DNA from 2 places in the Cupriavidus alkaliphilus genome. Region 1 is predicted to be linked to the other one. Evidence: predicted binding sites of a transcription regulator. Region 1 holds the regulator's gene; the other holds the start of a gene.

The links. The regulator sigma-54, encoded in region 1, starts transcription at its own class of promoters, with help from an activator protein. The targets are predictions, from matches to a motif close to TGGCANGNAANCTGCTTT.
Region 2: the regulator sigma-54 is predicted to act here: its motif matches at 2,082-2,099, upstream of FHX60_RS07700 (isopenicillin N synthase family dioxygenase).

The regions. Positions count from the first base shown of each region.
Region 1 covers NZ_JACHWE010000004.1:52,440-68,925, forward strand. The annotation lists gene FHX60_RS15125 (PTS sugar transporter subunit IIA) at 1-338, opposite strand, end outside; gene hpf (ribosome hibernation-promoting factor, HPF/YfiA family) at 690-1,040, opposite strand; gene FHX60_RS15135 (RNA polymerase factor sigma-54) at 1,089-2,567, opposite strand; gene lptB (LPS export ABC transporter ATP-binding protein) at 2,691-3,491, opposite strand; gene lptA (lipopolysaccharide transport periplasmic protein LptA) at 3,500-4,144, opposite strand; gene lptC (LPS export ABC transporter periplasmic protein LptC) at 4,259-4,888, opposite strand; gene FHX60_RS15155 (KpsF/GutQ family sugar-phosphate isomerase) at 4,935-5,918, opposite strand; gene FHX60_RS15160 (hypothetical protein) at 5,805-6,062, shown strand; gene FHX60_RS15165 (monovalent cation:proton antiporter family protein) at 6,062-8,041, shown strand; gene FHX60_RS15170 (ribbon-helix-helix domain-containing protein) at 8,069-8,443, opposite strand; gene FHX60_RS15175 (DJ-1/PfpI family protein) at 8,543-9,121, opposite strand; gene FHX60_RS15180 (adenine phosphoribosyltransferase) at 9,334-9,906, shown strand; gene FHX60_RS15185 (LysE family translocator) at 9,947-10,558, shown strand; gene FHX60_RS15190 (Na/Pi cotransporter family protein) at 10,770-12,449, shown strand; gene FHX60_RS15195 (adenosine-specific kinase) at 12,459-12,944, opposite strand; gene FHX60_RS15200 (histidine phosphatase family protein) at 13,062-13,655, shown strand; gene FHX60_RS15205 (hypothetical protein) at 13,727-14,512, opposite strand; gene uvrA (excinuclease ABC subunit UvrA) at 14,648-16,486, opposite strand, start outside.
Region 2 covers NZ_JACHWE010000002.1:229,271-233,705, forward strand. The annotation lists gene FHX60_RS07690 (hypothetical protein) at 26-289, shown strand; gene FHX60_RS07695 (phospholipase D family protein) at 316-1,893, opposite strand; gene FHX60_RS07700 (isopenicillin N synthase family dioxygenase) at 2,314-3,312, shown strand; gene FHX60_RS07705 (superoxide dismutase family protein) at 3,380-3,952, opposite strand; gene FHX60_RS07710 (LysR family transcriptional regulator) at 4,124-4,435, opposite strand, start outside.

The DNA of each region.
Region 1 (16,486 bases):
TGCTGCTGCGTGGCCTGTTCGGGCACCAGCAAGAAGATCAGCAGCGAAACCGGCTTGCCGTCCGGCGATTCGAACGGAATCGGCTCGGCCAGTCGCATGAACGCGGCCAGGGGCTGCTTCAGGCCCTTGATGCGCCCGTGCGGGATCGCCACGCCGGCGCCCAGTCCGGTCGAGCCCAGCGACTCGCGCGCGAACAGGTTGTCGGTGACGATGGCGCGCGCCACGCCATGGTTGTTCTCGAAGAGGAGCCCGGCCTGCTCGAACACACGTTTCTTGCTGGTGACGCTGACGTCGAGGGTGATGTTGCCGGGTGGCAGCAATTTGGCCAAACGATTCATGGGCGATGCGCAGGATTTCAGTTAGCGGGCGGATCGTTCCGCCGGGCAGCGTCTGGCTCCCTCACCGCTGCCGGCGCGGGGGAAGACGTCCGGCCCATTATAGAGCAGCGACTACCCTTGCATTGTGCGGTGCAGCGCGGGCAGGCGCGGCCACGATTTCTCTCTCTTTGTATGGCGCAGCATACACCTTGGCGCTGCGCTTGCGAACCTTTCGGGCTTCCATGCATGGCAAGGTTTGCTCCGCTGCCACAGCCCGCACAGCGCCAGGGCGCAAAAAAGCCGCGCTTCGCGGCGCGGCTTGCCTGTGGAATCCTGGTTCAGCAGCCCTCTGCGGGGCTGCCGGGCACGGGTTTATTGCTGCATTTGCGCTGCGGCCATCTGGTACTTGACCGCTTCGCGGTCGTGGCCTTGCACGCGATCCTTGTAGCGAATCACCTGACGGTCCAGCTTGTCGACGAGTGCGTCGATCGCCGCATACAGGTCTTCGTGATGCGCCTCGACAAAGATGTCCTTGCCCTTTAGATGCAGATTGATTTCCGCGTACTGACGCCGGTCCTTTTCCTTGTGATTGTCGACAGAGAGCAGCACGCTAACGCCAATGACTTGATCGAAATGCCTGACGATTCGCTCCAGCTTCGTTTCCACGTACTCACGCAGAGGGGGCGTGATGTCCAGGTGGTGTCCACTGATCTTGAAGTTCATAGCGCTTCTCCTTCTGAAAGAGCCTCACCAGGCAGGCGGTGGGCTCGGCTACAAAGACTTGCGGAGATTGACTGCGGGGATTTTCAAGGCTTCACGATACTTGGCGACCGTGCGGCGTGCGACAACGAAGCCCTGTTCGCCCAGCAGTTCGGCGATGCGACTGTCGGAAAGGGGATTCCTCGGGTCTTCGGCTCCTATCAGTTGCTTGATCAAGGCGCGGATGGCCGTTGATGAAGCCGCGCCACCGGTTTCGGTGGACACGTGGCTGCCAAAGAAGTACTTCAGTTCGAAAGTACCCATCGGCGTAGCCATATATTTATTGGTCGTCACCCGGGAGATGGTTGACTCGTGTAAACCCAGTGTATCGGCAATCTCCCGCAAAACCAAGGGGCGCATGGCGATTTCACCGTGGGTGAAAAAGTTCTTTTGACGCTCGACAATGGCCTGCGAGACACGCAGGATGGTGTCGAACCTTTGCTGGATATTCTTGATCAGCCAGCGTGCTTCCTGCAGCTTCTGCTGCAGCCCGGCGGTACCGGTCTCGCCTTTGGCGCCACGCAGGATCTGTGCGTACATATCGTTGATGCGCAGCCTCGGCATCACATCCGGATTGAGCTGCGCGATCCAGCCGCCGCCGCTCTTGCGCACGAACACATCAGGCACAACGAAATCGGCCTCCGGACGGCTGTACGCATGGCCCGGGTAGGGCGCCAGCGAGCGGATCAGGTCATGCGCGGCCTTGAGTGCGACCTCATCGACCTGCAGGGCCTTCTTCAGCCGCGTGTAGTCGCGTACCGCCAGCAGTTCCAGGTGATGGGTGACGATGGTCAGCGCGAGTTCGCGCTGCGGGTGCGTCAGGCGGCGCAATTGCAGCGCCAGGCATTCGGCCGCGTTGCGCGCGCCCACACCAGGCGGATCGAAGCTCTGCAGCAGCGTCAGGATGGCGTGGACTTCGTCGGGGTCGAACTCGAGTTCTTCGGGCAGCTCCGCGCAGATCTCTTCGAGCGAGGCGCTAAGGTAGCCATCGTCATCGAGCGATTCGATCAGGAAGATGGCGAGTCCCTTGTCGCGCGCCGAGATCTTCAGCGGTGTCAGCTGCTCCATCAGGTATTCGCGCAGCGTGGGCTCGGCATCGCGCAGCTGCATCGGCGTCTTTTCGTCCTCGTCGCCTTGCGGGCGGCGGGCGAAATCGTCCAGGCTCCAGTCGCCGTTGCCGTAGTCGTCGCCGCTGCTGTTGTCGCCGTAGCTGTCATCGGCGCCGCCTTCGGCGCGCGCGTCGCCATTGCCCTGGGGCTCGGCGGGGGCGGGCGCGGGCGCGCTCTGGACGTTGACCGAGCCATCGGCCGCCACGCGCAGCGGGCTTTCGATCCAGTCGTTCTCCCGCTCGAGCAGCGGGTTTTCCGTCAGCGCCTGTTCGACTTCCTGCTGCAGTTCCAGCGTGGAAAGCTGCAGCAGCCGGATCGACTGTTGCAGCTGCGGGGTCAGTGCCAGGTGCTGGGAGAGGCGGAGCTGTAGCGACGGTTTCATGCGACCTATTTTATGCGCATCTTTCCGATGTTGGAACGGAAATTGCTATCGCTGATGCGCCGTGATCGCCGCTGGCTCTCCCTGCCATGCGGCCATGGCGGCCCGTGCGGGGCCGCCGACTTGTCACATGCGGAAGTTCTCGCCCAGATAGACGCGCCGCACGGCGTCATTGGCGATGATGTCTTCGGGCTGGCCCGCGGCCAGCACCGTGCCTTCGCTGATGATGTAGGCGTGATCGCAGATGCCGAGCGTCTCGCGCACGTTGTGGTCGGTGATCAGCACGCCGATATTGCGCGCCTTGAGGAAGCTGACGATGCGCTGGATCTCGCCCACGGCGATCGGGTCCACGCCGGCAAAGGGCTCGTCCAGCAGGATGAAGCGCGGCGATGACGCCAGTGCGCGCGCGATTTCCACGCGGCGGCGCTCGCCGCCGGACAGCGACAGCGCCGGATTGTTGCGCAGGTGCGCGATCTGCAGGTCGTCGAGCAGGGCATCCAGGCGGCGCTCGATCTCGGCCTTGGCCAGCGGCTTGCCCTTGTCCTGCTGCAGCTCCAGCACCGCGCGGATGTTTTCCTCGACGTTGAGCTTGCGGAACACCGAGGCTTCCTGCGGCAGGTATGACAAGCCCATGCGCGCGCGCTCGTGGATCGGCAGGCCGCTGATGTGGTCGCCGTCGAGCACGATGTCGCCTTCGTCCAGCGCCACCAGGCCGACGATCATGTAGAACGACGTGGTCTTGCCCGCGCCGTTGGGGCCGAGCAGCCCGACCACCTCGCCGCTCTTCACGTCGAGCGAGACGTCCTTGACCACCGTGCGCGAGCCATAGCGCTTCTTCAGGTGGCGCACGACCAGCGTGCTGCCGCCGGGCAGGACGGAGTTGGCTTCGACGACAGGCTTGTCGGCAATGGTGGCGGTATCGGTCATAAGTACGGTCAGGGTTTGTTGGCGGGCGCGGGCGCCGACTTCAGGTCCAGCGGCGAGCCGCCTGCGGTGCCGGACTTCTGGTCCTGGCGCGGCGACAGCACCGCGCGCACGCGGCCTGACGGGTTGGCCGCCGCGGCATCGCCGCTGCCGCCGCCCGCCGCGGTATAGAGTTCCTTGCGGCTGTCGTAGGTCAGCACCGCGCCGCGGATCTCGTCGACCAGCTTGGCGCCCTGCAGCCGCGCCATGCGGGCATTGCCGATCAGCTTGGAGAATTCCTGCTTGCCGTCGTATTCGATGCGGTCGCCCCAGCCGTCGATGTATTCATCGACGCCCTCGCGCTTCTGGCGGATATAGGCCTGCTTGCCCGGCTTCGAGGTGGCCACGGCGAACTGGTAGCCCTCGGGGTCGGTGCGCAGCTCGGCCGCGTCGGACTTCAGGATCATGGTGCCCTTGGTCAGCACCACGTTGCCGGTCAGCGTATAGATCTGCTTGACATCGTCATAGCTGGCGTTGTCCGCCTCGAGCACCATCGGCTTGTCGCGGTCCGCGCGCTCGGCAAGGGCAGGCTGGGCCAGCAGGCCGATGGCCAGGGCCAGCGCGAGCAGGGCCGGGGCGGTGCGTCGACGGGACGATGTCGTCAGGGAAGCGGTCATGTTGGCAGGGTTGCTAGAGGGCGTCTGGATGCGTGATGGTGCGGTTTGCGCGGACTTCGGCGCGTGCTGCGGTGCCGGCCGGCACCGCGCGCGCGGCTGCGCCGGACCGGGAGTTCAGGACCCTGGCGCGCGGCCCGGGGACGGCCCGGTGATGATGGTGCCGCGTACATTGCCGAGCAATTGTACTTCGCGGGTGACGTTGTTGAAGATGAGTCCGTTGGCGGTCATGACCGAAGGGCCGCGCGTCAGCTTGACCGGCTTGTCGGTCTTGACGATGTCGTCATTGACCAGCAGCTGGAAATAGCTCGACGCCGCGGTCAACTGCGGATCCTTGGACGGATCCTTGCCTTGCTGGCGCAGCACGTAGCCATTGCCGTACAGGTCGATCACCGTGCCTTCGGCGTTCATGCGGCCGATGTCGGCGCGCGCGGTCACCGGCGGGCGGTCCGGCTCGTAGGCGCGCATCGCGGGGCGCGTGACCTCGTAAGTCTGGTCGTCCTCGAAATGGACCATGCGCTCGCCGGTGAAGCGGATCTTGGTACTGCCGTCGGGCGCCAGCTCGGTGGCCGAGAAGCGGTCCATGAAGTAGTCCGGCTCGTGCTTCTTGGTGGTCTGCGCGGCCTGGTCTTCCTTGGGGGAGTTGATCTGGACCAGCCAGAACGTGCTGCCCGCCACGATGGCCATCAGCAGCAGCGGCAGCAGCCGCATGACGATGCCGCTGAGGGAGGCGAGAAGTGCCTGCATGGTGTCCTTGGCGTTGTGCTGCTGGTGCCGTCGGTGGTGCGCCGGCTCAGATGACCTTGGCGCGGGTCAGGTCGTGGATATGCAGCGCGCCGGTCAGGCGCCCTTCGTCGTCCACCACCAGCAGCTGGTTGATGCGGTTGGCTTCCATCACTTGCACGGCTTCCACTGCCAGCTGGTCCTGGTTGACCACGTGCGGGTTGCGGTGCATGACCTCGCCGATCGGCACGGTCTTCCAGTCGCGCGGGGTTTCCAGCAGGCGGCGCAGGTCACCGTCGGTGAACACGCCGATGGCGCGCCCGTCGGTATCCACCACCGCGGTCATGGCCATGCCCTTGCGCGTGATTTCCATCAGCGCCTGGGCCAGCGGCGTGCTTTCGCGCACCTCGGGCACGGCGTTGCCGGTACGCATCACGTCGCGCACGTGGGTCAGCAGCTTGCGGCCGAGCGCGCCGCCGGGGTGCGAGCGGGCGAAGTCCTCCTCGCCGAAGCCGCGCGCATCGAGCACCGCCACCGCGAGCGCGTCGCCCAGCGCCAGCGCGGCGGTGGTGCTGGCGGTCGGGGCCAGGTTCAGCGGGCAGGCTTCCTTCTCGACCGCCGCGTCCAGGTGGACGTCGGCCAGCTTGGCGAGGTTGGATTCCGGATTGCCGGTGACCGAGATCAGGCGCGCGCCGATGCGCTTGACGATCGGGATGATCGACAGCAGCTCGCCGGTCTCGCCGGAATTGGAGAAGGCGATCAGCACGTCGTCGCGCGTGACCATGCCGAGGTCGCCATGGCTGGCTTCGGCGGGGTGCACGAAGAACGCGGGGGTGCCGGTCGAGGCGAGCGTGGCCGCGACCTTGCGGCCGATATGGCCGGACTTGCCGATGCCCGAAACGACCACGCGCCCGGTGCATTGCAGGATCAGCTGCACGGCATGGGCAAAGTCGCCGTTCAGGCGGCCGGAAAGTGCGGAAACCGCATCGGCTTCGGTCTGGAGCGTGTCGCGGGCGAGCCTGAGTGCTCGATCCGCATCGAAATTAGCTATCATGGCGACGAAGTATACCAACGAATGCGACCGCACCTGGGCCGACCCAACGCGCGCGTCGCGCTCGCCCGTGCTCGCCGTATTTCCGCCGGCAGGGTGCCCGTGCCGGGTCGGCCGCGCGCCTCGCCGGTCACCCTGACCGCCTGATGCATTCTCCGCTGGAACTGACCCTGGTGCTGCTGGCCGCCGCCGTGTTCGGCGTGGTCGCGTTCCGCATGCTGCAGCTGCCGCCGATGCTGGGCTACCTGGCCGTCGGCATCCTGATCGGACCGCATGCGCTGGGGCTGGCCAGCGACACCGCGCAGACCAAGTACCTGGCCGAGTTCGGCGTGGTCTTCCTGATGTTCTCGATCGGGCTGGAATTCAGCCTGGCCAGGCTGCGCGCGATGAAGCGGCTGGTGTTCGGCATGGGCGGCTCGCAGGTGGCGCTGTCGATGCTGGCGGTGGTGCCGGCCAGCTGGGCCTTCAACTGGCTGTTTCCGTTGTCGTGGCAGGCCTCGGTGGCGCTGGGCGGAGCCCTGGCCATGTCTTCGACCGCCATCGTGTCCAAGATGCTGTCCGAGCGCATGGAGCTGGAAAGCGAGCACGGGCGCAACATCATCAGCATCCTGCTGTTCCAGGACCTGGCGGTGGTGCCGCTGCTGATCGTGATTCCGGCACTGTCGCACGATCCGGGCGACCTGGTCATGGCGCTAGGCCTGGCCACGCTCAAGATCGTGGTGGCGCTGGGCGCGATCTTCTTCCTGGGCCAGCGCCTGATGAGCCGCTGGTTCCATGTGGTGGCGGCGCGCCGCTCGCAGGAACTGTTCATGCTGAACCTGCTGCTGGTCACGCTGGGCATGGCGGCGCTGACCGAGCGGCTGGGCCTGTCGATGGCGCTGGGCGCCTTCATGGCGGGCATGCTGATCTCCGAGACGCCCTACCGCCACCAGGTGGAGGAGGACATCAAGCCGTTCCGCGACGTGCTGCTGGGGCTGTTCTTCGTCACCATCGGCATGCTGCTCAATATCCGCGTGGTGCTCGACCATATCTGGCTGGTGCTGGCGCTGCTGGTGGTGCCGGTGCTGTTCAAGCTGGTGCTGATCGCGGCGCTGGCGCGCGTGTTCGGCTCGCCTCAGGGCGTGGCCATCCGCACCGGGCTGGGGCTGGCGCAGGCGGGCGAGTTCGGCTTCGTGCTGCTGAACCAGATCGACGGCCTGAACCTGGTCGACCCGGTGCTGATCCAGGTAATCCTCGCGTCGATGCTGCTGTCGATGCTGGCGGCACCGTTCCTGATCCAGTACAGCGACGCCATCGTGCTGCGCTTTTCCGCCAACGAATGGCTGATGCAGTCGCTGAACATGACCCGCATCGCCGCGCAGAGCCTGCAGACCGAGAAGCACGCCATCATCTGCGGCTTCGGCCGCAGCGGGCAGAACCTGGCCCACATGCTGGAGCGCGAGGGCATCAACTATGTGGCGCTCGACCTGGACCCCGACCGCGTGCGCGAGGCCGCCGCCGCCGGCGACACCGTGGTCTACGGCGACGCGGGCCGGCGCGAGGCGCTGATCGCCGCGGGCCTGCACCGCGCCGCCGCGGTGATCGTGACCTACGCCAACACGCCGTCGGCGCTGAAGGTGCTGCACCATGTGCAGGAGCTGGCGCCGGCGCTGCCGGTGATCGTGCGCACGGTCGACGATTCCGAACTCGACACGCTGCAGAAGGCCGGCGCCACCGAGGTGGTGCCCGAGATCATCGAGGGCAGCCTGATGCTGGCCTCGCACGCGCTGGTGCTGCTGGGCGTGCCGATGCGGCGGGTGGTGCGCGGCGTGCAGCAGGCGCGCGACGCGCGCTACAGCCTGCTGCGCGGCTATTTCCACGGGCGCGACGACGAAGAGGACATGGTCGAGCGCGACTCGGTGCGGCTGCATTCGGTGTCGCTGGGCCCGCAATCCACCGCGGTGGGCAGGCGCCTGGGCGCGCTGGGGCTGGACCGTATCGGGGTCGAGGTGACCGCGGTGCGCCGGCGCGGCATCCGCGCCTTCGATCCACAGCCCGAGACCGTGCTGGAGCCCGGCGATATCGTCGTGCTGCGCGGCCCGCCCGAGGCGCTGGAGGCCGCGGAGACGCGCATCCTGAACGGCTGAGCGCCGGAACTGGCGCCGCAGCAAGCCTCAGTGTGGGCGCGGCTCGACCCAGGATTCCGGCAGATTGTCGAGCACCGCGCGCGGGTCCAGCGAGCGGATCGGCACGTCGCGATCGGCCGGGATGCGCCCCTCGCCCTGCAGCATCAGGTAGCGCAGGCAGCACACCCGCAGGAACGATGAGAAATTGCCCGCCACCGCCTCGCTGCCGCGGTGTTCGGTCAGTTCGTCGTGCAGGCGCGTGATCAGCTGGTTGACGGTCATGCCGTCGCGCTGCGCCAGTTCTTCCAGCACTTCCCAGAACAGGCTTTCCAGGCGGATGCTAGTGGCCGCGCCATGCAGGCGCAGCGAGCGCGACTGGCTCTGGTAAGACGCCGGATTGGCGCGGATAAAGATTTCACACATGAAAGGCTCCCTGGCGAGCGGCGCGGCCGGCAGGCTGTGCATGGCCGGCCGGGCCGGCAAGCCATGCATCACGCGTGGGGGCGCCGCGTGCGGAAAGCACTAATGTACGATCCGCGTGCCCAGCACCGCAAGGAACTGCGCCAGCCAGGCCGGATGCGCCGGCCAGGCCGGGGCGGTGACGAGGTTGCCGTCGGTATGGGCCTGGTCGACCGCGATCTCGGCATAGGTGCCGCCGGCCAGCTTCACTTCCGGCGCGCAGGCCGGGTAGGCGGAGCAGGTCTTGCCTTCGAGCACGCCCGCGGCCGCCAGCAGCTGGGCGCCGTGGCACACCGCGGCAATCGGCTTGCCGGCCTGCGCAAAATGCCGCACGATCTCCAGCACGCGCGCGTTCAGGCGCAGGTATTCGGGGGCGCGGCCGCCGGGGATGACCAGCGCGTCGTAGCCGGCCGGGTCGATCTCGGCAAAGGTGGCATTGAGGGTGAAGTTGTGGCCGCGCTTCTCGCTGTAGGTCTGGTCGCCCTCGAAATCGTGAACCGCGGTGGCGCACGCGTCGCCCGCCCGCTTGTCGGGACACACCGCATCGACGGTGTGGCCGACCATCTGCAGCGCCTGGAACGGCACCATGGTTTCGTAGTCTTCGGCGTAGTCGCCCACCAGCATCAGAATCTTTTTTGCCATCGTGGTCTCCTGTATGGTTACGGGTGTCCGGTGGGTGCCGGACGCGGCAAGCCGGCGCGGGCAGCCCGTCCGGCCGGCAGGCAGGGCCATTGTGCTGGGCACCCCGGCGGCGCGGGTGGTAATGGGTTACCACGCCGGCTTGCCGCGCCGCCCGCATGCCGTCGCCACCGCTTTCTGACCGGCGCGCCGCGCGCCCATCCTCCCGACTCCCTATGGCAGATTCCATCATCCAGTCCCCCGACCTCGGCGACGTCACCGGCTACCTGCGCGACCGCATCCGTACCGTGCCGGACTGGCCCCAGCCCGGCGTGATGTTCCGCGACATCACGCCGCTGCTGCAGGATCCCAAGACCCTGCGCGTGCTGATCGACGTGTTCGTGCACCGCTATATGGACGCGCAACTCGACCTGGTCGCGGGTATCGACGCGCGCGGCTTTATCCTGGGCGCGATCGTCGCGTACGAGCTGAACCTGGGCTTCGTGCCGATCCGCAAGAAGGGCAAGCTGCCGTTCCAGACCGTGGCCGAGGAATACGAACTGGAATACGGCAGCGCCACGGTCGAGATCCACGCCGACGCCTGCAAGGCCGGCGACCGCGTGCTGCTGGTCGACGACCTGATCGCCACCGGCGGCACCATGATGGCCGGGCGCAAGCTGCTGGAGCGCCTGGGCGCGACGGTGGTGGAGGGCGCCGCCATCGTCGACCTGCCCGAGCTGGGCGGATCGAAGCTGCTGCACGGCGCCGGGTTGCCGCTGTTCACCGTGTGCAAGTTCGAGGGGCACTGAGCGATGCGCGCCCGCGTAAAGATCCACGCAAGGAGTCTCCATGCCTGACCTGCTGCTGTTCCTGCTGGCCTCCATCGCCGTGACCGTGGCCCCGGGGCCGGACAACCTGCAGGTGCTGGCGCGCGGCATGGCGCAGGGGCGTCGCGCGGGGCTGGTGGCGGCGCTGGGCTTTTCGGTCGGCTGCCTGTTCCATACCGTGATTGCCGCGGTGGGGCTGGCCGCGGTGCTGCGCTCTTCGCCGCTGGCCTTCCAGCTGATCAAGTACGCCGGCGCCGCCTACCTGATCTGGATCGGCATCCAGGCGCTGCGTGCGAAGGGCGGGCTGGCGCAGGGCGGCGAGGTCGAGTCCGTGCCGCTCGCGCGCGTATTCCGCCAGAGCGTGCTGGGCAACATGCTGAACCCCAAGGTGACGCTGTTCTTCCTGGTGTTCCTGCCGCAGTTCGTGCGCGCCGACGCCGCGCATCCCGGACTGCAGTTCTTGCTGCTGGGCGTGGTCTTCATGCTGCAGACCGCGGTGGTGTTCTCGCTGTTCGGGCTGTGCGCGGGCTGGCTGGGCGCGTGGCTGCGCCGGCGGCCGGCCACCGGGCGCTGGCTGGACCGCGCTGCCGGGGCCATCTTCGTCGGGCTCGGCATCAAGGTCGCGCTGCCCTGATCCGGACCCTGGCAGCGCTGCCGGCGCTGCGCTGCCGCATCGTCGCGGCGGCTGCCGATGGCGGTGTTGCCATGTTGCCCGCGCCCCGCAGCGCGGGGCCCATGCCGTTGCCGGTGCCGGGGGCCGGGCGCATAATGAGCCCTTGACAACGACACGATGACCGGGCGGAGCCTCCAGTCAGTATTCGGCACCGGTCACACAAAGGCGCACCATGGGCGTTCTCCTTCACCTGTTATCGGGCGTTGCCCTGCTCGTCTGGGGCACCAACATCGTCAAGGTCGGCATCCTGCGCGTCTATGGCGCCAATTTGCGCCACGTGCTGTCGACCAGCGTCTCCAACCGCTTCACCGCCTTCCTGGCCGGGCTGGGCGTTACTGGTCTGGTCCAGAGCAGCAACGCCACCGCGGTCATCGTCAGCTCCTTCGTCGGCCAGGGCCTGATCGCCGTCGCGCCGGCGCTGGCGATCATGCTGGGCGCCAACGTCGGCACCGCGCTGATGGTGCAGGTGTTCTCGCTGGACCTGTCATGGCTGTCGCCCCTGCTGATCTTCGTCGGCGTGATCTGCCACCTGACCTGGAAGGGCAGCAAGCCCGGCCACGTCGGCCGCGTGCTGATCGGCCTGGGCCTGATCACGCTGGCGCTGGAACTGATCTCGATCGCGACGCGGCCGGTGGTGCAGGCCGCCGGCGTCAAGGTGCTGTTCGCCTCGCTGACCGGCGATTCGGGCCTCGACATGCTGGTCGGCGCGTTCCTGACCATCCTTTGCTATTCCAGCCTGGCCGTGGTGCTGTTCTGCGGCGCGCTGGCCTCGGCCGGGGTGGTGTCGATCCACGTGGCGCTGGCGCTGGTGCTGGGGGCCAATCTGGGCTCGGGCGTCTCGGCGCTGCTGACCACCTCGGGCAACAACCAGCCGGGCAAGCGCGTGACGCTGGGCAACCTGCTGTCGCGCCTGCTCGGCTGCCTGATCGCGCTGCCGCTGCTGGGCCAGGCCGAGGAACTGCTGGCGCTGGTCGATCATGAGCCGCAACGGCTGATCGTCAACTTCCACCTGCTGTTCAACGTCGCGCTGGCGGTGCTGCTGCTCGGCGCCACCGCGCCGCTGGCGCGCCTGTGCGAAAAAGTGCTGCCCGGGCGCAATACCGGCGACAGCCAGGTCACGCCGCGCCATCTCGATACCGCCGCGCTGTCGACGCCCACGCTGGCGCTGTCCAACGCCGCGCGCGAAGTGCTGCGCATCGGCGACCGCATCGAGCAGATGCTCGACAACATGCTGCGCGTGCTGCGCACCAACGACGCCAAGCTGGCCACCGCCACCTGCCGCATCGACAACGAGGTCGACGACCTCTACACCGCGATCAAGCTTTACCTGACCCGCATCAGCCTGGAAGCGCTGGACGAGCGCGACGGCCAGCGCTGGACCGAGATCATCTCGCTCACCATCAACCTGGAACACGCGGGCGATATCATCGAGCGCATCCTGCTCGATACCAAGGACAAGAAGATTGCCCACAACCTGATGTTCTCCGAGGCCGGCATGCAGGAGATCGCCGAGATGCACGCGCGCCTGGTCGCCAACCTGCGCCTGGGCCTGTCGGTGTTTCTCAACGGCGACCTGAAGAGCGCGCAGGCGCTGATGGCGGAGAAGGCCAACTTCCGCGAACTGGAGCGCAAATACGCGCGCACCCATTTGCAGCGCGTGGCGGTGCAGACCGCGGAAAGCATCGAGACCAGCTCGCTGCACCTGGACGTGATCAGCGAGCTGAAGCGGCTGAACTCGCTGTTCTGCGCCACTGCCTATCCGGTGCTGGAGCAGGCCGGCGTGCTCAACCGCAGCCGGATGAAGGAAGACGATGTGCCGCCGGTCTCGACCGTAGAGGCAGCGCGGCCCTGAGCGGATCGGCTACAGCTTGTAGCCGAACTTGCGCAACAGCTCTTTTCGTTCCACCACATCCGCCTCGGTCTCGATCCCCAGCGGCGAAGCGCCGTCGATCACCCCCACCACGCCGCGCCCGGCATCGGTCTGCGCCACGATCACCTGCGTCGGGTTTGCGGTCGCGCAGTAGATCCGGCATACCTCCGGCACCGCGCGCACCGCGCCCAGCACGTTCACCGGGAAGAAGCCGTCGCCTAGGAAGATCAGGAAGCTGTGGCCCGCGCCGATGGCGCGCGCGTTCTCGCAGGCCATGTCGATCAGGTGCTCGTCGGTGCCCGACCAGCGCACCAGCCGCTTGCCCGAGGCCTCGCAGAAGGCCAGCCCGAAGCGGATGCCGGGGACCGTGCCCACCAGCGCCTCGTGCAGGTCTTCCACGGTCTTGATGAAATGCGATTGGCCGAAGATAAAGTTGGTGGCTTCCGGCTTGGTGACCGGTACGACCGTCAGTTCCATGGCGGGGCTCCTGTGCGATGGGTGTCGCCGTCCGCTTCATGGTAGGGCGCGAGGTAGCGAAAGCAAGCCGGCGCCTGCTATACCGGATGGGTTGGCCCACCACCGGAGGAGCCGCCCATGCCCGCCTTTTGCAGATGGCTTGCCCTGCTTGCCATCGCTCCGACGCTTGCCGCCGCGCAGGTCGCTCCGGCATCACAGCGCGAGATCGCGGTGACCGAACTGCGGCACCCGAATTTCGTGGTGGTGCTGCGCCATGCCAGCGCGCCGGGCGTGGGCGATCCGCCCGGGTTCCAGCTGGCGGATTGCGCCACCCAGCGCAACCTTGACGCGCGCGGACGCGAGCAGGCGGCGCGGCTGGGCGCGAGCTGGAAGGCGGCCGGCTTCAGGCCGACGCAGGTGTGGAGCAGCGCCTGGTGCCGCTGCCAGGACACCGCGCGGCTGATCGGGCTGGGACCGGTGCAGGTGCAGCCGCTGCTCAATTCATTCTTCAGCGCGGATGCGCAGCGCCGCGACGCGCAGGTCGCGCAGCTGTCGCGGCTGATCGACGGTCTCGACCCGCGCGGCGGGCCTTACCTGATGGTCACGCACCAGGTGGTGATCACCGCGCTGACCGGGCATGGTGCCGACAGCGGCGGGGGTGTGGTGATCGAATTGCCGCTGGGCGGGACGGCGCGGCGCACGCGCGTGTTGCCAGCCGCCGGGCTGGATTGACCGCGGGCTGTGAACGGTGCCGCCGGCTGCGAAGGCTAGTACCGCGGCCGCTGGCCCCCGGTGCGGCACGGCTATTCAACGACAAAAGACCCTTCACCGCGCGCGCACAAGAATCCCACACATGCTTCGATATTGGTTCCAACCACTGCTTGAAACGATGGGGCCATGCAGGCGGTAAAGCCGTCGACCTGGTGCGGATTCCATTGGATCAGGCCCTCCCAGCTCCATTGGCATCCCAACAAAGGAATCCTCGATACGACGCGTCCTTTGGGGCTGCCTGTGAAATCATAAAAGATTGCGTAGGAAGCGGGATAGAAGAGGGTGTCTCTCTTAGTGGTATAGCCGTTGTTCGGGTAGACGCTGATGGTAGGAATCACAGTCGATGAATGGGGGGCCAAGCGGCCGTCCTGTTCGGGCGACAACATCCGCGGAGACTGCGGAATGAGGAAGGGCGCCTTCTCCATCTCGGTGTCGGGCGAGATGACATTCTGGTCGGGGCTCTTTGGGATATAGGCGCCCGAGAATCCCGGCGCGGAAGGACCGAGCCGCCGGCAGACCACTGCGTCAAACGTCTTCGGCCCTAGCGTCACGTCGCCGTCATTGGTGATGTCCACGCCGGCGTGCAGCTGGCACCAGCGCGCGTGGCGCTCATTGGCTTCAGGCAATTGTTGCGAGCGCAGGATGGTGCGAGAGCCATCGGCATTGCGTATCGCGTTGTCGGGCGCATTCTGCGCAAGGGCATGGCTCATGCATGCCGCAGCCCCGAGCGCGGTGATCCTGAGCGCATGCTGCATTCGACTTCGCATCGGCGTCTCCTCGTTGCCCAGTAAAGGAAGGACATGATGGGACACGTCCATGTCTTCACGTTAGGAGATGAGCGGGCACCTAGGCCATCAATGTCAGCACGTCTTGATGCAAGGCAACTAACGACCGCCGATGCAAGAAAGTCCCGAAGATTCTTGCACCGCGTCTCACCGAAAATTCCGATGGCCCTACCGCGCCAACAACGGCTTCAGATACTTCCCCGTAAAGCTCGCCTTGCTCTTCGCCACGGCCTCCGGCGTGCCCCGCGCGATCACCTGGCCGCCACCAGCGCCGCCCTCCGGCCCCATATCGATCAGCCAGTCGGCGGTCTTGATGACGTCGAGGTTGTGCTCGATGATGACGACGGTATTGCCCTGGTCGCGCAGCTTGTGGATGACCTTGAGCAGCAGTTCGATATCGTGGAAGTGCAGCCCGGTGGTGGGCTCGTCCAGGATGTAGAGCGTGCGCCCGGTATCGCGCTTGGACAGCTCCAGCGACAGCTTGACGCGCTGCGCTTCGCCGCCGGACAGCGTGGTCGCCGATTGTCCCAGGCGGATATAGCCCAGGCCCACGTCAAGCAGCGTCTGCAGCTTGCGCCGCACCACCGGCACCGCGCTGAAGAACTCGTGCGCCTGCTCGACGGTCAGGTCGAGCACCTCGGAGATGTTCTTGCCCTTGTACAGCACCTCCAGCGTCTCGCGGTTGTAGCGCTTGCCGTGGCAGACGTCGCAGGGCACGTACACGTCGGGCAGGAAGTGCATCTCGACCTTGAGCACGCCGTCGCCTTGGCACGATTCGCAGCGGCCGCCCTTGACGTTGAACGAGAACCGGCCCGGGTCGTAGCCGCGTTCTTTGGCCGACGGCACGCCGGCGAACAGCTCGCGGATCGGCGTGAACAGGCCGGTGTAGGTGGCCGGGTTGGAACGCGGCGTGCGGCCGATCGGGCTCTGGTCGACGTTGATGACCTTGTCGAAGTGCTCCAGTCCCTCGATGCGGTCGTGCGCCGCCGGCTCAGGGGTCGAGCCGTACAGGTGGCGTGCCACCGCGTGGTAGAGCGTGTCGTTGATCAGCGTCGACTTGCCCGAGCCGGACACGCCGGTGATGCAGGTCAGCAGGCCCACCGGCACCTCGGCGGTGACGTTGCGCAGGTTGTTGCCGCTGGCGTTGACGATGCGCAGCAGCCGCTCTTCGTCCGGGGCGGCGCGCTGCTTCGGCACTTCGATGCGGCGCTGGCCCGACAGGTACTGCCCCGTCAGCGATGCCGGCGAATCCTCGATTTGCCGCGGCGTGCCCTCGGCCACGATCATGCCGCCGTGCACGCCGGCACCCGGGCCAATGTCGACCACGTAGTCGCAGGCGCGGATCATGTCCTCGTCATGCTCGACCACCAGCACCGAGTTGCCGATATCGCGCAGGTGCTTGAGCGTGCCGATCAGGCGGTCGTTGTCGCGCTGGTGCAGGCCGATCGAGGGCTCGTCCAGCACGTACATCACGCCGGTCAGGCCCGAGCCGATCTGCGACGCCAGCCGGATGCGCTGGGCCTCGCCGCCCGACAGCGTGTCGGCGCTGCGCTCCAGCGACAGGTAGTCCAGCCCGACGTTGTTGAGAAAGTTCAGCCGCGCGGTGATCTCCTTGACGATCTTGTCGGCGATCTCGCGCTTGGCGCCGTGCATGTCCAGCGTCAGGAAATAGGTCAGCGCGTCGCGCAGCGGCCAGCCGTTGATCTCGAAGATCGCGCGCGCCTGCTCGCCGTCGCCCAGCTTGACGTGGCGCGCCTCGGTGCGCAGCCGGGTGCCGTGGCAGGCCGGGCAGGGCTGGTTGTTCTGGTACTTGGCCAGTTCCTCGCGCACCGCGACCGAATCAGTCTCGCGGTAGCGGCGTTCCAGGTTGGGGATGATCCCTTCGAACACATGCTCGCGCACCGTGGTGCGGCCGCGTTCGTTGATGTAGGTGAACGGGATTTCCTGCTCGCCCGAGCCGTGCAGCACCACCTGCTGCACGTTCTCCGGCAGGGCCTCGAACGCGGT
Region 2 (4,435 bases), on a different contig from region 1:
AAAAGAGCATCCGGGGAGACAGCAGATGAATCGCAAAGGCCTGGTCGACGCCGCCATGGCGCTGGAAGACCTGGCGGCCGGCAACACGCCCGCGCCCGCCCAGGTGGCGGCGGGCGCCGCCGCACTGGAGAAGATCCATGCCGATTTCCCGGCCTGGCGCGACGTAGGCGATGCGCTGTTCGGCCTGAAGGCGCTGGCCGGCGGCAGCGGCATGGGGCTTGACGCGAAGGGGCGCCAGCGTGCCGGCCGGCTGGCCGATGTGGTGCGCAGCCTGATCGACCAGATCTGACCGCCCGCACCTGAGCGGCCGCGCGGCTACAGCATCGACTCGATCGGCAGGATCGACAGGAACCAGATGCCGAGACGGCGCCACCAGCTGGTGTTCGGCTCGGTATCGTGGCGGATGACTTCATCGCCGCGCCGTTCCAGCCAGTAGAGCTGGCCGGACTCGTCCAGCCTGACCTGGTAGGCCGCTTGCGGGACCACGCTGGCGAAGGTGGATTCGATCCGGCCCGCCAGGTCTGGACTGTCGATGATGAAGCCGAGTTCGGTGTTGAGCATGGCCGAGCGCGGGTCGAAATTGAACGAGCCCACGAAGACCCGGCTGCCATCGACCGCAAAGGTCTTGGCGTGCAGGCTGGAGCCCGAGCTGCCGAAGGGTCCGGCGCGCTCTTCCTTCTTGCGGGGCGCCGCCGCGCGCCGCAGTTCGTACAGGTCCACGCCGGCCTCGAGCAGGGCCTTGCGCCGCTTGGCATAGCCCGAATGCACGGCGGCCACATCGGTGGCCTCCAGCGCATTGGTCAGCACGCGTACCGCGACGCCGCGCCCGGCCATATCGGCGAAAAAGGACGTGCCGCCGGTCGACGGCACGAAGTAGGGCGAGACCAGGTCGAGCTCGCGCTGCGGCTCGCCCAGGATTTCGCGCAGCTGGTGCGCCACCAGCGTGCTGCGCGAGGCCTCGCCCAGCGCCTTGGCGGGGTTGTCGCTGACCATGCGCGTGCTTGCCCACTGGAACTGCAGCGTGCCGTCCAGCATCCGCTGTACGTCGGGCAGTTCGCGCACCGCGGCCAGGTAGGCCGCCGCGGCCGGGTTGCGCTCGACCTCGCGGGCGTGCCCGGCCAGCGCCTGCAGCCGCTCCACGCTGACCGGCGGCAGCAGCCGGTCGACCGGGTAGGCCGACGCGCTCGACCAGTAGCGGTCGAAATCCTGCGCCACGTCGCCGGCCGCGGGCCCGACGGCGATCACGTCGAGGTCGGCGAACAGCACGCCGTCGGTGGCGCCGAAGTATTCGTCGCCGACATTGCGCCCGCCGATGATGGTGGCGACGCCGTCGGCGGTGAACGACTTGTTGTGCATGCGCCGGTTCAGGCGCCGGAAATCGGTCAGGAAATTGAGCGCCTTGGGGTGGCGGATCACGAACGGGTTGAAGATCCGCACTTCGACATGGGGGTGCGCATCCAGCGCGGCCAGCAGTTCGTCCATGCCGGCAATGCCGTTGTCATCGAGCAGCAGGCGCACGCGCACGCCACGATCGGCGGCCTCGTGCAGGGCCTCGAGCAGCAGCGTGCCGGTCAGGTCATCGCGCCAGATGTAGTACTGCACGTCGAGCGTGCGCTGCGCGGTGCGTGCCAGCTGCACGCGCGCGGCAAAGGCGGCGTAGGCGTTCTCCAGGGGGTGGATGCCGCTCAGCCCCGGATGCCGCGCCGCTTCGCCGGCCAGCGCCTGGCCCAGCGGCGTGGCCCGGGCTTCGGCCGGCGTCAGCGCAGACGATTCGGTGCGGGGATCGAGCGGTGGCAGCGCGCAGCCGCCGAGCAGGGCGGCGCAGCACAGCATCAGCGAACTGGCGCGCAGGCGGCGGTGGGGGACGAATGCGGCGTCGGTCGGCAATGGCATTGGGCGTCGGGGCGGCCCCGTTGCGGGGCCCTGGGGTGGCGGCGATGGCGCCATGTTGCCATGGCGCGCCGCGCGCGTCGCGATTCCGGCAGTCGGAATGCGGCTGCGCCATGCACCAGTCTGCGCCCTGGCGTGCGCCATGGCGAAGCATGGCAGGGCAAAAGCCGTCGAGTCGTGGGGTACGGCGCTGGCCCGGAACCTGCATAAGCCGCGGCAAGAGTAGAAGCGTTCACCAGCCGCGTGCCAGATCGACGCGCATGCGGGCTGGCCGGGAATTGCTCTTGAAGTCCGTGCCCCGCGCCGTTGCGCAGGCTGGCACCGTCGACCTCAGGAGCGCGCTGTCCCGGCGCGCATTGTCGTTGGCGGCCATGCCTGGGCCGGCGCGGGGCCACTCCTGACCCGCCTGCCACTAGGAATGCCATGACCCAGCCAGACCAAGCCAGCACCCTGGACGAACTCCGCCGCGAATCGCGCATGGGCGCGTTCGGTTCCGAAACCCGCCAGCGCGAGATCCGCCGCATCGACCTGTCCGACTACGCGCGGCGCAAGCCGCAGATTGCCGACGCGCTGTGGCAGGCATCGGTAGACGTCGGCTTCTTCCAGCTCGCCAACCACGGCATCGACCTGGCCAGCGTGCGCCATGCCTTTGCCATGACCGAGCGCTTCTTTGCGCTGCCCGATGAAGTGAAGGCGCAATACCCGCTGCAGAAGGCCAACAACGCCGGCTGGGAAAGCCGCGCGCAGGTCCGGCCCTCCACCGGCACGCCGGACCAGAAGGAGTCCTACCAGATCACGCGCCCGCACATGGACGGCCTGTGGCCGGGCGAGGACGAACTCGCGGGCTTCCGTGAGACCATGCTTGCCTTCGAGGCGCAATGCTGGGAAGTCGGCATGAAGGTGCTGTCATGCTTTGCCGACAAGCTGGGCTTCGCCAGCGACTTTTTCACGCAGGCGCATGATCCGCGCGCGCCGGACTACCAGAGCACCTTGCGGCTGCTGCACTACTACGCGATCCCGCCCGAGCTGCGCGACGGGCTGGGGCTGTGGCGCGCCGGCGCGCATACGGATTTCGACTGCCTGACGCTGCTGTTCCAGCGCCCGGGCCAGGGCGGCCTGCAGGTGTGCCCGGGCAAGGAGATGGCGGCGCAGGCATGGACCCCGATCGAGCCGGACGAGACCGTCATCACGTGCAATATCGGCGACATGCTGATGCGCTGGAGCGATGACCAACTGCCGTCGAACTTCCATCGCGTCCGCAATCCCGCGCCGGGCGAGTACATGGGGCCGCGCTACAGCATGGCCTTCTTCTGCCAGGCCAACCGCGGCGCAACGATCGCAGGGCCGGCCGGCAAGTATCCGCCGATCAGCGCAGGGGATTACCTGCGCCAGCGGGTCAATGCGAACTTCAAGGGGTATTGAGGAGCGCGCGGCAGCGCGGCGAGCCCGGACACGCGTGGTTCAGGCCCGCCCGCCCGGCGCGCGGCGCTCAGGACGCCGCCACCACGCCGCAGGCAATGCGGCCGCCGGCATTGCCGGTGGGCTGCGTCTTGTAGTCGTCCGGATCCTTGTGCACCACCACCGCGCGGCCGATCACGCTGTTGGCGCCCGTGCCCACCGACAGCGACGGCAGCAGCATGCTGACGCGCACGTTGCCGCTGGCATCGGCGGTGACGTTGTTCATGTCGCCCGCATGGTGGTCCGGCATGGTCATCTGCCCGTGGGGCTTGCCGGTCGGGTTGAAATGGCCGCCCGCGCTCATGGCGTCAGGCGCGGAACAGTCGCCTTTCTCGTGGACGTGGAAGCCGTGGACCGAATTGGGCGGCAGCCCGGTAATCGCGGCGGTCATCATCACGCCGCCGGGCTGCTGCTGGAAGGTGACGGTGCCCGCGGTGTTGGAGCCGCTCTTGGGCTGCAGCGTGGCCGACGCCCGGGCACCGCTGGTGGCGCCGGTGGCGGATGGCTGGGCCGCGGACGACGAAGGCATGCCGGAGCCGGCGCAGCCGGCCAGTGCCAGGGTTGCGGCAATGCACGCCGCCAGGGGGAGAAGCACTTGTTTCATCGGAATCCTCTTCTTGTCGTGATTTCGGAAGAAACAGTATAGGTCGGCGGCCGCTGAACCGATTTCCGGTTTTGTCCTACATGCCGCCAGGCATACGCGCCGCTGGCGAATCGCGCCAGCGAAGCGCAGAGGCTCGGGCCAGCCCCTCAGGACAGCCCCTCAGACAGCCCCTCAGGCCGCCACGGGCAGCGGCTGCTGTGCCGCACCAAAATGCGGATGGCGCGAGAACAGCTCGGCCGCCCAGTTCACGAATACCCGCACCTTGGCCGACAGGTGCCGGTTCTGCGGATACATCGCCGAGATCGGCAGTTCATCGGTCTGCCAGTCGGCCAGGATTTCCACCAGCCGGCCGCTGGCCACATAGGGCTCGGCCATGGCGCGCGAGATGCGGGCGATGCCATGGCCTTCCAGCGCGCAGCCGAGGTAGACATCCGCGTCATTGGTGGAAATGGCGGAGGGCAGCAACACCTCGCCGCGCTCGGT